DNA from 3 places in the Streptomyces sp. NPDC002520 genome. Region 2 is predicted to be linked to each of the others. Evidence: riboswitches for the same ligand, from Rfam matches in the RefSeq annotation. Region 2 holds a riboswitch; each other region holds the start of a gene.

Region 1 (5,115 bases), on a different contig from region 2:
GACACGCCCGGGTCGGACGAAGGTCCGCTCCGGGCACGCTTCACGGTATGGGAAACTGGTCTAGACAACCCTGGGAAACTGAAGGGCAGCATCACATGGCTGAGCGCCGCGTCAACGTCGGCTGGGCCGAGGGTCTCCACGCCCGCCCCGCCTCCATCTTCGTCCGAGCCGCCACGGCCGCAGGCGTCCCGGTGACGATCGCCAAGGCTGACGGCAACCCCGTCAACGCGGCCTCCATGCTGGCTGTCCTGGGACTGGGCGCCCAGGGGGGCGAGGAGATCGTCCTCGCCTCCGACGCCGAGGGCGCGGACGTCGCCCTGGACCGTCTGGCCAAGCTGGTCTCCGAGGGCCTCGAGGAACTGCCCGAGACCGTCTGAGCACCGACGCACGGAACGCGGAAGCCGCGTCGCCCTTTGCGGGCGGCGCGGCTTTCGTGCTTCACCGAAGGCTGCACGGACGACTTGACAGGAAATCGCGTAAATCGCGGACGCACGAGAATTCGGGCAGCAGAAATACACCCCCGCAGAATTACTCTTCTTTGTATACGGCGGCGATGTTAATGCCGTGGGCGCGACATGTTTACGGCATGTTGCGAAGTCCTCACGCGCCCCTGGCGGTCCGTGCCGCCGGAAAAGCGCAACCGGTGCGCGAGTGCCGCGCGCTCGGTGTGCAGCGCCGTGACCGCCCGCGCGCGCTCGCCGTCGCCGCGCGCCACCGCGTCCACGATGGCGCCGTGCTCCGCCCAGGACTCCACCGGGCTCGGCGGCGCGTCCACCGTGTACATCCAGGCGATCTTGTGCCGTAGCTGGGTGAGCGCCGAGGTCAGCGCCTGGCTGCCGCAGGCCTGGGCGAGCGTCTCGTGGAACCAGCCGCCGAGCGAGCGCAGATCCTCGCTGCGGCCCCGGTCGGCCCGCTCCTGACCCAGCCTGACCAGGCCGCGCAGCACCTTCAGGTGGGCCTCGGTGCGCCGCTGCGCGGCCCGGGCGGCACCGAGCGGCTCCAGCAGCAGGCGCATCTCCAGCAGGTCGGCGGCCTCCTGCTCGGTCGGCTCGGCCACGCACGCGCCGGCGTGCCGCCGGGTCACCACGAAGCCCTCGGCCTCCAGGGTGCGCAGGGCCTCGCGGACGGGGACGCGCGAGACGCCGTAGCGGCGGGCGAGGACTTCTTCGGTGAGGCGGCTGCCGCGCTCGTGGACACCCGTGACGATGTCGTCCCGGATCGCCGTGCACACCGAGTGTGCCGGAATACGCATGACCGACCTCCGTCTTAATCCCCGCGAAACGTCGACGATGGACGTCTGTTCAGTGACTGTATTCCAATCAGCGGGAATTTCCGACGGCGGGCCAGAATCCATGGATATTTTTTGGCCAGCCGACCGGGGAAGCGGTACGGGATACGGCGAAAGCCCCGACTCGGGTGAGCCGGGGCTTTCGGGGTGCGGTGCGTTTCGCGGGGCCGTCGCTTCAGAACGCCGTGCACTCCGTCGCTTCAGCACACCATGTGCTTCGGCATGCCGCGCGGGACCGTCAGACGGCCACGCCGTGCTTGCGGAGGTAGGCGACCGGGTCGACGTCCGAGCCGTACTCGGGGGTCGTCCGGGCCTCGAAGTGCAGGTGCGGGCCGGTGACGTTGCCGGTCGCGCCGGACAGGGCGATCTGCTGGCCCGGGACGACCCGCTGGCCCACGCTGACGCCGATGGACGACAGGTGACCGTACTGGGTGTACATGCCGTCGGCCATCCGGATCACGATCTGGTTGCCGTATGCCCCGCCCCAGCCGGTGGAGACGACGGTGCCCGAGCCGACCGCGTGGACCGACGTCCCGCTGGCCGCGTGGAAGTCGATGCCGGTGTGGGAGCCGGAGGACCACAGGGAGCTGCCCGCCATGTAGCCGGTGGAGACGTACGAGTGCGCGATCGGGGCGACGAAGGCGTTCAGGCGCTTGCGCTCCGCCTCGCGGGCGGCGCGGACCTTGGCCTCCCGTGCCTCCTTCGCACGCTCGGCGGCTGCCTCGGCGGCGGCCTCCTCGGCGGCCTTCCGCTCGGCGGTGGCCTTCTGGGCGGCGGCCTGCGCGTCGATCTCCTCGGCGAGCGTGTCGCTGACGGTGATGACGGGAGTGAGACCGGTCTGCTCGACGGAGTTCTCCGCGGCGACGGCGGGTGAGGCCGCGAGGGTACCGACGACGCCGGTGGTGGTGGTGAGGGCCGCGATGCCAGCCGCCTGAGCGGTGGTGCGCTTGACCCGGCCGGGCTTGCGATGCTTCCCGGAGGCGCACATGAACGCCATGAAGTGGCTGGTCCTTTCCTTCCCTCTCGCCTACCGGGTTAGCTGACGGGTTCGGAGCAGGAAGGTCTCCTACGGACTCCCTCGCTCACGCGCGGGCGTCCGATTCACCCCAGGGACTGCGGTTGGGTCCCCGGCTCCCCTGGCTCGCGCCGTACGGGGACTCGGCGATGACTGTCCGGTGCCGCGGGCGCGGCGCACTGCCTGACGAACAGCCCGGAAGACGCTAAAGGGGGCGGCTCGCGATGCCCAAACGGATCCGGGTTTTTGTAGCGCATCCCACAGAGCAGACAGGCAACCTCCATACCAATCCGGACATCTGGGGAACGTTGCCTCAGCACGCCGCAGAACAGCACGGGCCCTGACGACCCGTCGGTCGCCAGGGCCCCGTGTACAGCCCTGCGCGCGGCCGCACACGCGCGTGCGGCCGTCGCCGTGCTCCGCGGTCCCTACTCGGCGGCCACGACGGTGACTTCACCGATGCCGAGCGCCTCGACCGGCGCCTTGATCTGGGCGGCGTCACCGACGAGGACAGTCACCAGGCGGTCCACCGGGAAGGCGTTCACGACCGCCGCGGTGGCCTCCACGGTGCCGGTGGCGGCCAGCTGCCGGTACAGCTGCGCCTGGAAGTCGTCGGGCAGCTGCTGCTCGACCTGGTCGGCCAGCGTGCTCGCGACGGCCGCCGCGGTCTCGTACTTCAGCGGCGCCACCCCGACGAGGTTCTGCACGGCGACGTCCCGCTCGGCGTCGGTCAGGCCCTCCGCCGCGAGCGTGCGCAACACCGTCCACAGGTCCTCGAGCGCGGGACCGGTGTTCGGGGTGTCCACGGAGCCGCTGATGGCGAGCATCGAGGCGCCCCCAGCCCCTCCGGCGGAGGCGGGAGCCACAGAACGGAGGACCTGCCCGAAGGCCCGCACACCGTAGGTGTAGCCCTTCTCCTCGCGCAGGACCCGGTCCAGGCGGGAGGTGAGGGTGCCGCCGAGGCAGTAGGTGCCGAGCACCTGCGCGGGCCACACCCGGTCGTGCCGGTCGGGGCCGACCCGGCCGATGAGCAGCTGGGTCTGGACGGCGCCGGGCCGGTCCACGATGACGACGCGGCCGGTGTCGTCGGCGGACACCGGCGGCACGGGCCGCGGCGCGCCGGGGGTGCCGGTCCAGGCACCCAGGGTGTCGGCGAGCAGCTCGTCCAGGTCGGTGCCGGTGAGGTCGCCGACCACGACCACGGTGGCCGTCGCGGGGCGCACATGGCGGTCGTAGAAGGCGCGTACGGCGGCCGCGTCGATCTTCTCGACCGTGTCCTCGGTGCCCTGGCGCGGGCGGGACATGCGCGAGGTCGCCGGGAACAGCTCCTTGGAGAGTTCCTTGGCGGCCCGGCGGGAGGGGTTGGCCAGCTCGTGCGGGATCTCGTCCAGGCGGTTGCGGACCAGCCGCTCGACCTCGCTCTCGGCGAAGGCGGGCGCGCGCAGGGCGTCGGACAGCAGACCCAGGCCCTTGGCCAGGCGGGAGGCCGGGACCTCCAGGCTGATCCGGACGCCGGGGTGGTCGGCGTGCGCGTCGAGCGTGGCACCGGCGCGCTCCAGCTCGGCGGCGAACTCCTCGGCGGAGTGCTTGTCGGTGCCCTCGGAGAAGGCCCGCGCCATGATCGTGCCGACACCGTCCAGGCCGGCCGGCTCGGCGTCCAGGGGCGCGTCCAGCAGCACCTCGACGGCGACGACCTGCTGGCCGGGGCGGTGGCAGCGCAGGACGGTCAGGCCGTTGTCCAGCGTGCCGCGCTCGGGGGCCGGGAACGCCCAGGGCTTGGCCTCGCCGGGCCGCGGCTGGGGGTGGAAGTCCATCGTGGCGAGCTCGGTCACCGGTCCGTCTCCTCGTTGTCGTTCTGGTCGGCAGGCGCGACGCCCGCTTCCACGGTGGCCTCCGACTCCGGGTCCTCGCCGCGCCCCGCCTCCTCGGTGTGCTCGGCGGACTCGGGGGACAGCGGCTCGTAGACGAGAACCGCGCGGTTGTCGGGGCGCAGGCGGGCCTTGGCGATCTCCTGGACCTCCTCGGAGGTCACGGCCAGGACGCGCTGGACGGCGGTGAGGGCGAGCTGCGGGTCGCCGAACAGGACGGCGAACCGGCACAGTTCGTCCGCGCGGCCGGCGACCGTGCCGAGCCGGTCCAGCCACTCGCGCTCCAACTGGGCCTGGGCGCGCTCCATCTCCTCGGGCGTGGGGCCCTCCACGGCGAACCGGGTCAGCTCCTCGTCGATGGCGGCCTCGATGACGGGCACCTCGACGTCACCGGAGGTCTTCACGTCCAGCCAGCCCAGCGAGGGCGCGCCGGCCAGGCGCAGCAGGCCGAAGCCGGCCGCCACCGCCGTACGGTCGCGGCGTACGAGGCGGTTGTACAGACGGGAGGACTCGCCGCCGCCGAGGACGGTGAGCGCCAGGTCGGCCGCGTCGGCCGCGCGCGTGCCGTCTTGCGGCAGCCGGTAGGCGGCCATCAGGGCGCGCGACGGGACCTCCTCGACGACGACCTCGCGCAGCTGCTCGCCGATGACCTCCGGCAGGGAGCCGTCGCGGGGCTCGGGCTTGCCGGTGTGCGCGGGGATGGATCCGAAGTACTTCTCGACCCAGGCGAGGGTCTGCTGGGGGTCGATGTCGCCGACCACGGAGAGCACCGCGTTGTTCGGCGCGTAGTAGGTGCGGAAGAACTGGCGGGCGTCCTCAAGGGTGGCCGCGTCCAGGTCCGCCATGGAGCCGATCGGCGTGTGGTGGTACGGGTGGCCCTCGGGGTAGGCGAGGGCGGTCAGCCTCTCGAACGCGGTGCCGTAGGGCACGTTGTCGTAGCGCTG
Region 2 (5,115 bases):
GCTCCCGGGTCCCTGATTAGGCTCCGGTGTCATGGGCGTACTCATCCATCTCTTCGTCGGCCTGCACATCATCGGCATCGCCGCGCTGCTCGGCGGTTTTCTCACCCAGATGAAGGCGATGGGCCGGGGAACGGCCCGCTTCGTCCCGGGAATGCTGCACGGCGCGTTCACCATGCTGGCCACCGGCGTGGTCCTGGTCGGGCTCAACGAGGCCGACCACCACCACGTCAACACCGTCAAGATCGGCGTGAAGCTGGCCCTGCTGATCGTGATCCTCGGACTGGTCTACGTGAAGCGCGACGAGGAGAAGGTCGACAAGAACGTGTTCGGCCTGGTCGGCGCGCTGACCATGGCGAACATCTTCATCGCCGTGCTGTGGACGTGACGCCGGGCGCCCCCGTCCCCTCTCCGCCGGTCCCGGAGCGCGCCGACAGCACCGCGCCGGCCGCCGCCGCGAGCCACGCGGCGACCGACACTCACACCAGCACCCGCCCCGGGCCCTTCAACCAGTCGATGCCCAGGGCGTCCGCGACCGACAGGGTGGCCGCCGCGGTCACTCCGAGCGGGAAGACCGTCGCCCACCGCCGCAGGTCGTAGCGCAGCCGCGGGTGCGTCACCTCGGTCACCACCAGGACGACGCACCAGGCCAGGTCGAGTGCGAGCAACGCGACGGCGGTGAGCGCGCCCAGGCTCCGTGCCTCGGCCGCCCAGCGCCGCCGATGCCGCACCAGCCGTACGACGAAGGCGGCGGCCGGCGCCACCCAGGCGACGCAGGCCGGCACCAGGACGATCAGGGACGGCGTCCCGGCGCCCGCCAGGTGCAGGCCGACCGACACGATTCCGGTCGCCATCACGGCGGCCCCCGTCGCCGGCGGACACTCCGTCCACCACGCGCGCAGAGCCGAGACGCCGATCATGCGCCCGATGGTAGAGCGTGGCTACGCGCGCGTGCCCTGTGCGGGCTCCACGCGCGCGTGGAGCCCGAGAAGGACCTGGAGCGAAGCCAAGTAGCGCGCGGTCAGGCCGGACGCACCACGCTGTGGATGATCGATCCGCCGGCGTAGTAGATCGACTCCTCGCGGACGTACTCGCCGGGCTTGGGGGCGTGGATCATCATGCCGTTGCCTATGTAGATGCCGACGTGGCTGAGGTCGTCGTAGAAGAAGATCAGGTCTCCGGGCTGCGCGTTGGAGAGGGAGACCGTGGTGCCCGCGTTGACCTGGTCGTAGGTGGTGCGCGGCAGGCTCACGCCGGCGGCCTTCCAGGAGGCCTGGGTCAGGCCGGAGCAGTCGTACGAGCCGGGGCCGGTCGCGCCCCACACGTAGGGCTTCCCGATCTGGGCACGGGCGAAGGCGAGCGCCTTGTCGGCCTTGGAGGTGGACGTCCCGGTGGACGTCGAACCACCGGACGTCGAACCGCCCGACGTGGACGAGCCGCCGGAGCTCGACGAACCGCCCGACGTCGACGAGCTGCTGTCCTGCTGCGCCTTCTCCTGCGCCGCCGCCTTGCGCGCGGCCTCCTCCTGCGCCGCCTGCTTCTTCGCCAGCTCCGCCGCCTTGTGTGCGGCCTCCTCCTGCTTCTGCCGCTCGATCGCCGCGAGCCGTGCCTTCTCCTCGGCCGTCAGCTTGGACAGCAGATCGCGCGCGGAGGCGAGCTTCTTCTGCACGGTGGCCTTGGCCGTCTGCAGCTCCTGCTGCGACTCGGAGAGGGTCTGGAGGCTCTGGGCGGCCTCCCGGCGCTTCTTCATGGTCGCGGACTGCTCGGTGACGAAGTCGTCGACCGCGATCTTCTGCCGTGACGTCAGCCGGTTCATCAGCTGGCTCTGGTCGAAGTAGTCCTGCGGGTCGTTGGCGAGCAGGAAGGTGGCGGTCTCGGGCGCGGCGGCACCGGTCCGGTACTGGGCGGCGGCGAACGTGCCCAGCTTTTCGCGCGCCTGGTTCAGCCGGTCGGTGCGCTGGGCGACGTCGTCGCGCAGGGTGTCGACGCGCTTGCGCTGGTTACCGGCCCGCTCCTTGGCGGCGTTGTACTTCTCGGTCGCGGACTCCGCCTGGCGGTAGAGGTCGTCGACCTTCTTCTCGACCTCCTCCACGCTCGGCTTCCCGCCGGCAGAGGGGGCGGCGCCGGCCGGCTGGGACAACACGGCCACTGAGGTGAGGGCGGCGGTGGCGAGCATGGGGGTGCGGAGACCCGCTCCGAGTGTGCCCGCGGGACGCGGCTTGCGGTGCGACGCCAAGGGAGGCGACTCCTTCCGTGTGCCGCCTACCGGGTTAGCTGTCGGGTTCGGGCGGGTGGTTCGGAAGGCTTGCCCTACGGCTCTCGTCCCGGGTGGAACGTGGGCCGATTCACCCCAGGGAACGGTGGGTCCCCGGCTCCGTGCGCCGTGCAGCGACGCGATGGACTCGGCGGAGGCCGCGCGACCCGGCGACGTTCGCCGGAAACGGGCGTGCGGCCCGACGGGCAACCTAGCCAACTCGTGTGACTCGTGTGAAGGTTGGTGCACCATATGTCCGATACATTTTCGTGACCTTGTCGTGGGAACGCTCCCGAGTCACGAGGTGATTCCGCTGGGTGAGGACTTGGCGGCCGCCCGAGCCCCGGAGGACCGCACCGGGACCGGGAAGATCAACTGTCTGCCGAAGCGGCCATGTTCCCGATGCGGCGACTTGTTGTCGGTGCGGCGCCCTAGACTCGGAGAGCGATGAGCAGCCTCTTTGACGACAGCTTCCTGGCGGACCTCCAGACCCCTCGCGGGCATGAGGGGGAACCCCCGCCGCCGCCCGAGGACGATCATGCTCCGGAGCCGCTTCCGGACGATCTGTTCGGCGGGAAGTTCGACGTGCCGCCGGACCGGTGGGGGTCCCCCCGCTCGAGCGGAGCCGAGAGTGGGGGAGGGTACTACCGCGACGGCGCCCCCCGGCCCGCCCTCGACGCGGCGGCACTTCTGGAGGGGCTCAACGAGAACCAGCGCGCCGCGGTCGTCCACGCCGGCTCCCCGCTGCTCATCGTCGCCGGCGCCGGCTCCGGCAAGACCCGTGTGCTGACCCACCGCATCGCCCACCTGCTCGCCGAACGGAACGTGCACCCGGGCCAGATCCTCGCGATCACCTTCACCAACAAGGCCGCGGGCGAGATGAAGGAGCGCGTCGAGCAGCTCGTCGGCCCGCGCGCGAACGCGATGTGGGTCATGACCTTCCACAGCGCGTGCGTCCGCATCCTGCGCCGTGAGTCGAAGAAGCTCGGCTTCACCTCGTCCTTCTCGATCTACGACGCCGCCGACAGCAAGCGTCTGATGGCCCTGGTCTGCCGCGACCTGGACCTCGACCCCAAGCGCTTCCCGCCCAAGTCCTTCAGCGCCAAGATCAGCAACCTCAAGAACGAGCTGATCGACGAGGAGGACTTCGGCGCCCAGGCGACCGACGGCTTCGAGAAGACCCTCGCCCAGGCCTACGCGCTCTACCAGTCGCGGCTGCGCGAGGCCAACGCGCTCGACTTCGACGACCTGATCATGACGACGGTCAACCTGCTGCGCGCCTTCCCGGACGTCGCCGAGCACTACCGCCGCCGCTTCCGGCACGTCCTGGTCGACGAGTACCAGGACACCAACCACGCCCAGTACGCCCTGGTGCGCGAGCTGGTCGGCACGGGCGACCGCGCCTCCGAAGCCCCTCCGAACGAGTACGACCTCCCGCCCGCCGAACTGTGCGTCGTGGGTGACGCGGACCAGTCGATCTACGCCTTCCGGGGCGCGACCATCCGCAACATCCTCCAGTTCGAGGAGGACTACCCGAACGCGACGACGATCCTGCTGGAGCAGAACTACCGCTCCACGCAGACCATCCTGTCCGCCGCCAACGCGGTCATCGAGCGCAACGAGTCCCGCCGCCCGAAGAACCTGTGGACCAACGCCGGCCAGGGCGCGGGGATCGTCGGCTACGTCGCCGACACCGAGCACGACGAGGCCCAGTTCGTCGCCGACGAGATAGACCGCCTCACGGACGCGGGCGAGGCCAAGTCCGGCGACGTCGCCGTCTTCTACCGCACCAACGCCCAGTCCCGTGTCTTCGAAGAGGTCTTCATCCGCGTCGGCCTGCCCTACAAGGTCGTCGGCGGCGTCCGCTTCTACGAGCGCAAGGAGGTCCGGGACGTCCTGGCCTACCTGCGCGTCCTCGCCAACCCCGAGGACTCGGTGCCGCTGCGCCGCATCCTCAACGTCCCCAAGCGGGGCATCGGCGAGCGCGCGGAGGCGATGATCGACGCCCTCTCCCAGCGCGAGAAGATCAGCTTCCCGCAGGCGCTGAAGCGAGTGGACGAGGCATACGGCATGGCCGCGCGCTCCACCAACGCGGTCAAGCGGTTCAACACGCTGATGGAGGACCTGCGGACGATCGTGGAGTCCGGCGCCGGACCGGCGACCGTCCTGGAGGCCGTCCTCGAACGCACCGGCTATCTCGCCGAACTTCAGGCCTCCACCGACCCGCAGGACGAGACCCGCATCGAGAACCTCCAGGAACTCGCCGCCGTGGCCCTGGAGTTCGAGCAGGAGCGCGAGGAGGGGGAGCAGGGCACGCTGGCCGACTTCCTGGAGAAGGTCGCCCTGGTCGCCGACTCCGACCAGATCCCCGACGAGGACGAGGACGGCTCCGGTGTCATCACGCTGATGACCCTGCACACCGCCAAGGGCCTGGAGTTCCCGGTCGTCTTCCTGACCGGCATGGAGGACGGCGTCTTCCCGCACATGCGCGCCCTCGGCCAGACCAAGGAGCTGGAGGAGGAGCGGCGCCTGGCGTACGTCGGCATCACGCGCGCGCGGGAGCGGCTCTACCTCACGCGGTCGACGATGCGCAGCGCCTGGGGCCAGCCGTCGTACAACCCGCCCTCCCGCTTCCTGGAGGAGATCCCGCCGGCCCACGTCGCGTGGAAGCGGACCGGGGCGCCCGCGACCAAGTCCTCCGGTCCGACCTCCGGGATCGCCGCGTCGCTCTCCTCGTCCCGCTCGCGCTCGTCGGCGGCGGGCGCGTCCGGGTTCGCCACCCGGCGCGCCTCCGAGAAGCCGGTGGCCTCCCTGGCCGTCGGCGACCGGGTCACCCACGACCAGTTCGGGCTCGGCACGGTCGT
Region 3 (5,115 bases), on a different contig from region 2:
CCGCAGCCCGCGCGGCGGACGCCCGAGCTGCTGCTTGAAGGCCTCGACGTCCGCGTCGGTCGGCTCGGTACGCGGGGTGGGCGGCGGAGGCGTTTCCATGACTGTCTTCAGCTGTCTTTCTGTCGGTTCACTGGTCGGAGGCGTCGGACTTGTCGACGCCGTCCCAGACGTTCGCGTACCAGGGCCGGTGCGCGGCCCCGAGGTCGGCGCGGGAGGGTCTGGCCGCGCCCGGGTCGATCACGATGTACCCGGTCTCGCCGGGCATCACGTAGTGCAGCCGACGTCGGATCTGCTGCTCGGCGTAGGCGTCGTCCTGCCATCGCGCCTTGAGGTCGCGCAGCTGCTCGACCCGCTCGCGCGCCTGCTCCTGCTGGCGCCGGAGGTCGGCGATCTCCGCGCGCTGGGAGACGTACTGCCGCATCGGATAGGCGAGCGCGACGACCAGCGAGCACAGCACCAGCGCGAGCAGGGCCGCGCGGCCGGTGAGCCGGGAGCGGCGGGCCTGGCGCTTGGTCTGGGAGCGGTAGACCCGGGCAGCCGTCTGCTCCCCGAGCAGTCTGAGCCTGGTCGTGGTGGAGAAACGGTCCCCGTTCTTCACGGCCATCTGGCTCTCCGCCTCCCCTTTCACGTGCGTACGTCCCCGGACACGGTACGGGACCGCGTACGGGGACGTACGTACGACTGGCTGAGACTTAGCCCGGGTTGCCGTTCGGCTCTGCGGCTTCTCAGCCCTTGAAGCGCGGGAACGCGCTGCGGCCGGCGTACACCGCGGCGTCGTCGAGGATCTCCTCGATGCGCAGCAGCTGGTTGTACTTGGCGACGCGCTCGGAGCGGGCCGGGGCGCCGGTCTTGATCTGGCCGCAGTTGGTGGCGACGGCCAGGTCGGCGATGGTGACGTCCTCGGTCTCGCCGGAGCGGTGGGACATCATGCACTTGAAGCCGTTGCGCTGGGCCAGCTCGACGGCGTCCAGGGTCTCGGTGAGCGAGCCGATCTGGTTCACCTTCACGAGCAGGGCGTTGGCGGTGCCCTCCTCGATGCCGCGGGCCAGGCGCTCCGGGTTGGTGACGAACAGGTCGTCGCCGACGATCTGGACCTTGTCGCCGAGCTTGTCGGTGAGGACCTTCCAGCCGGCCCAGTCGTCCTCGAACAGCGGGTCCTCGATGGAGACGAGCGGGTAGGCCGCCACGAGCTCCTCGTAGTACTCGGTCATCTCGGCGGCCGAGCGGGACTTGCCCTCGAACTCGTACTTGCCGTCCTTGTAGAACTCGGACGCGGCGACGTCGAGCGCGAGCGCGATCTGCTCTCCGGGGACGTAGCCGGCCTGCTTGACGGCCTCGAGGATGAGGTCGAGGGCCTCGCGGTTGGAGCCGAGGTTCGGGGCGAAGCCGCCCTCGTCGCCGAGGCCGGTGGCCAGGCCCTTGCTCTTCAGGACCTTCTTCAGGGTGTGGTAGACCTCGGCACCCCAGCGCAGCGCCTCGGAGAAGGACTCCGCGCCGATCGGGGCGATCATGAACTCCTGGATGTCGACGTTGGAGTCCGCGTGCGAACCGCCGTTGAGGATGTTCATCATCGGCACCGGCAGCAGGTGCGCGTTCGGGCCGCCCAGGTAGCGGAACAGCGGCAGGTCGCTGGCCTCGGAGGCGGCGTGGGCGACGGCGAGGGAGACGCCGAGGATGGCGTTGGCGCCGAGGGAGCCCTTGTTGTCGGTGGCGTCCAGGTCGAACATGGCCTGGTCGATCAGGCGCTGCTCGGTGGCGTCGTAGCCGACGAGCTCCGGGCCGATCTGCTCGATGACGGCGAGGACGGCCTTCTCGACGCCCTTGCCCTGGTAGCGGTTGGGGTCACCGTCGCGGAGCTCGATGGCCTCGAAGGCGCCGGTGGAGGCGCCGGACGGAACGGCGGCACGACCCGTGCTGCCGTCGTCGAGGCCGACCTCGACCTCGACCGTGGGGTTGCCTCGGGAGTCCAGGATTTCCCGGGCTACGACGACGTCGATGGACGGCACGAGCATCTCCTTCATGGATGTGACGCTGGAAGTGCGGGGCTGGTGTGCCTTGCGACTAGAGCCTAACCGTCCCAGGGGCGTCGGCCACCGACCGACCGTCCCGTGGACGGGAGAGACAGTCAGACGGTACCCATTGTTTATGAACGGAACAAAGGGGGTTCATGAAAAACCCCGTCCCGGCGCGTACGGGGGAACACGCGCCGGGACGGGAGTCCGTGGGGACGGGGGCGGCCGGAGCCTTGTGTCACTTCAGGTGCAGCTGCTGACCCGGGTAGATGAGGTCGGCGTCCTCGACGATGCCCTTGTTCAGGTCGAACAGCTTCTTCCAGCCACCCTTGACACCGTGCTTCTCGGCGATGGTGCTGAGGGTGTCGCCCTTGACCACCTTGTACTCGCCGTCACCCTTCTTGACCTTCTTGCCGGTCGGGGTGGTGACGGTCTTGCTCGCGGCCGGGCGGTCCGCCGAGCGGGAGGCGGCCTGCCGGTCGGTGGAGCGGGTGGTGGTGCTCGGCGCGGCGGGCTTGGCGGGGGCCGGCTTCGCGGGGGCGGCGGCAGCGGAGCCGCCGTAGGGGGTGCTGGACAGGCCCGTGCCGCAGACCGGCCAGGCGCCCTTGCCCTGGGCGGCGAGGACCTTCTCGGCGACAGTGATCTGCTGCTGCTCGGAGGCCAGGTCGGCGCGGGAGGCGTAGGCCGAGCCGCCGTACGCGGCCCAGGTGGAGGCGGAGAACTGCAGACCGCCGTAGTAGCCGTTGCCGGTGTTGATGGACCAGTTGCCACCGGACTCGCACTGGGCGACCTTGTCCCACTCGGTGGCGGTGGCGGCGGATGCGTTGCCGGCCGCCATCAGCGGGGCGGCGACGACGGCGCCGGCGACACCGGCGAGCGTGACGGCGCGAACGGCCTTGGACGGCAGACGGTGCTTGCCCTTGCCGGAAAACAGCATGGATCGATCCCCTCACCGACGCCTACGAGGTGAGCTGTCGGGTTCGGGCCGGTTGAGTTGCCCGGCCGCCCCTCCCGTCTTCCGGAAGGCGCGGCTCCACCCCAAGCCGGTCGCGGCATCAACTGCCGGATCCGGCGCTTACCTTGGGTCCCCCGCTCCTGCCTACGGCGCGTGACGCGTCGACTGTTCCCGGGCAACCGCTGGCAGGATTCGGCGTTGCGATGCCGGGGCTCGTGGTGACGAGCGGCCTTGACCGTAGACAGGCGTTCGGCGGAATTTCAAAGACGATCAGGGCTTCTGAGACTCATCCCACACTTTCACCAAAACGGACATCAGCGCCTGAAATGGGGCGCCAACTCCCCCCGTCCGCCGCCCTCTCAGGAACCGATGTGCAGGGTCTGACCGGGGGCGATGTGGTTCGGGTCGGCGCCGACGATCTTCTTGTTCTGGGCGTACAGCGCGCGCCATCCGCCGTCGACGTCAAGGGAGTCGGCGATGGAGGCGAGCGTGTCGTTCTCGCGGACGGTGTAGCCGTCCGCGTCACGGGAGGCGTGGCGGCCCGCGGAGCGGTCGTTCTGACCGTTTGTCACGCTTTCGTCCGCACTACCGCCACGGTGACGTCCGCCACTGTCGAGGGCGCCGGTGTCGACCAGACTCCAAGAAGCGCCGGTCTGCCACGAATTGCCCGAGTCGTCGGTCACAGGGTCGGAGCCGGCCGAATCCTCGCCCCCCTGTGTCGCACCGGAGTCGGGCAAGGTCGACTTGTCGTACTTGTGGGCATCCGCACCCTCATAGGCTCCGCCGAAACCGGCACCCTCGCTCACACCCGGGGACGGCGTGACCGTCGCACCCACCGAGGGGTCGGACGGGGAAGACGAAGACGGTGAACCCGGCTCATCGGATGAACTGGACGAGTCGGACTTCTTACCGGAGTCGGAGCCGCCCTGGGAGTCGGAGTCGGAGGAGGAGGGGCCGGAGTGCCCCTTGCCCGAGCCCTGGGAGTCGGAGTCCCCGGCGTCCGTGTCGGCGTCCGCGGAACCGGAGCCGGAGGTCATCCCGGAGAGCAGGGCGCAGGTGGCCCAGCGAGTGGTGCCCTGGTCGGCAAGGATCTTCTCGGCGACCGCGATCTGCTGCGAACGGCTCGCCTGGTCGGCGTTCTCGGCGTACCGGGTGCCGCCGTACTTGACCCAGTCCTCATGCGAGATCTGCAGGCCGCCGTAGTACCCGTTGCCGTTGTCGGCGCTCCAGGAGCCGCCGCTCTCGCACTCGGCGACCTTGTCCCAGGTGGTGCCGTCCGCCGCGTGGGCGCTCGCGGCGCCGAGGAGCGGGATGGCGATGGCGGAGCCGGTCACTCCGGCCGCGACGATGAGCGCCGGAGCTTGGCGGGGGCGACGGTGACGACCGTTCCCGGGGAGCATACGGAGGCCTTTCGAGCGACGGCAGATCCGGCGCGGCGGACGTTGCCCGGCCGCCACACTGATGGGTGAACGTATCGGCAGACGATCGCCTGTCACAAGTTCATGCCGCACAGATCACATGAAGATCACGCAGTTGAACGTCTCTCATGTTTTCTCCGCGAGCCGGATTCAGGAGACCGGCGTGAACTCCACGGGAAGCGTGCGCAAACCGCGCATGATGAGCCCGCCGCGCCAGCGCAGATCGGCCGGATCCGCCCCGAGCCGCAGGTCGGGCAGCCGGGTCAGCAGGGTGGCCAGCGCGGTCTGCCCTTCCAGCCGGGCGAGCGGGGCACCGAGGCAGTAGTGGATGCCATGGCCGTACCCGAGGTGCTGGTTGTCGCGGCGCCCGAGGTCCAGCACGTCCGGGTCGGCGAACCGCTCCGGGTCGCGGTCCGCGGCGGCGAGCACGACGAGCACCGGATCGCCGGCCGCGACGTCCTGCCCGCCGATGGTGAGCGGCCGGGTGGCGAACCGCCAGGTGGCCAGCTCCACGGGGCCGTCGTAGCGCAGGAGTTCCTCCACTCCGGTCTCCAGGAGGTCCCGCTCCCCGGCGGCGAGGGAACGCTGGAGGCGGTGGCGCTGCTCGGGGTGGGTGAGCAGGGCGTACGTGCCGTTGCCGATGAGGTTGACGGTCGTCTCGAAGCCGGCGAACAGGAGGATGAAGGCCATGGCGGCGGCCTCGTTCTCGGTGAGGTGCTCGCCGTGGTCG

What was found. A riboswitch is a leader RNA that binds a small molecule or an ion and turns the genes downstream of it on or off. The one in region 2 is predicted to bind cyclic di-AMP.
Region 1: it holds a riboswitch for cyclic di-AMP, as region 2 does, so the genes downstream of both, ACWD5D_RS00535 (M23 family metallopeptidase) here and ACWD5D_RS12850 (NlpC/P60 family protein) in region 2, are expected to answer to the same signal.
Region 3: it holds a riboswitch for cyclic di-AMP, as region 2 does, so the genes downstream of both, ACWD5D_RS18110 (transglycosylase family protein) here and ACWD5D_RS12850 (NlpC/P60 family protein) in region 2, are expected to answer to the same signal.

Annotation. Positions count from the first base shown of each region.
Region 1 covers NZ_JBSFXG010000001.1:126,415-131,529, reverse strand. Annotated here, with positions in the region: gene ACWD5D_RS00545 (HPr family phosphocarrier protein) at 96-377, shown strand; gene ACWD5D_RS00540 (GntR family transcriptional regulator) at 557-1,252, opposite strand; gene ACWD5D_RS00535 (M23 family metallopeptidase) at 1,527-2,285, opposite strand; cyclic di-AMP (ydaO/yuaA leader) riboswitch at 2,298-2,462, opposite strand; gene ACWD5D_RS00530 (M16 family metallopeptidase) at 2,732-4,135, opposite strand; gene ACWD5D_RS00525 (M16 family metallopeptidase) at 4,132-5,115, opposite strand, start outside.
Region 2 covers NZ_JBSFXG010000007.1:69,414-74,528, forward strand. Annotated here, with positions in the region: gene ACWD5D_RS12840 (hypothetical protein) at 32-385, shown strand; gene ACWD5D_RS12845 (SLAC1 family transporter) at 477-917, opposite strand; gene ACWD5D_RS12850 (NlpC/P60 family protein) at 1,019-2,233, opposite strand; cyclic di-AMP (ydaO/yuaA leader) riboswitch at 2,242-2,398, opposite strand; gene pcrA (DNA helicase PcrA) at 2,699-5,115, shown strand, end outside.
Region 3 covers NZ_JBSFXG010000011.1:146,188-151,302, reverse strand. Annotated here, with positions in the region: partial or broken gene ACWD5D_RS18125 (DUF501 domain-containing protein) at 1-99, opposite strand, end outside; gene ACWD5D_RS18120 (FtsB family cell division protein) at 128-604, opposite strand; gene eno (phosphopyruvate hydratase) at 726-2,012, opposite strand; gene ACWD5D_RS18110 (transglycosylase family protein) at 2,251-2,949, opposite strand; cyclic di-AMP (ydaO/yuaA leader) riboswitch at 2,954-3,129, opposite strand; gene ACWD5D_RS18105 (transglycosylase family protein) at 3,327-4,367, opposite strand; gene ACWD5D_RS18100 (cytochrome P450 family protein) at 4,536-5,115, opposite strand, start outside.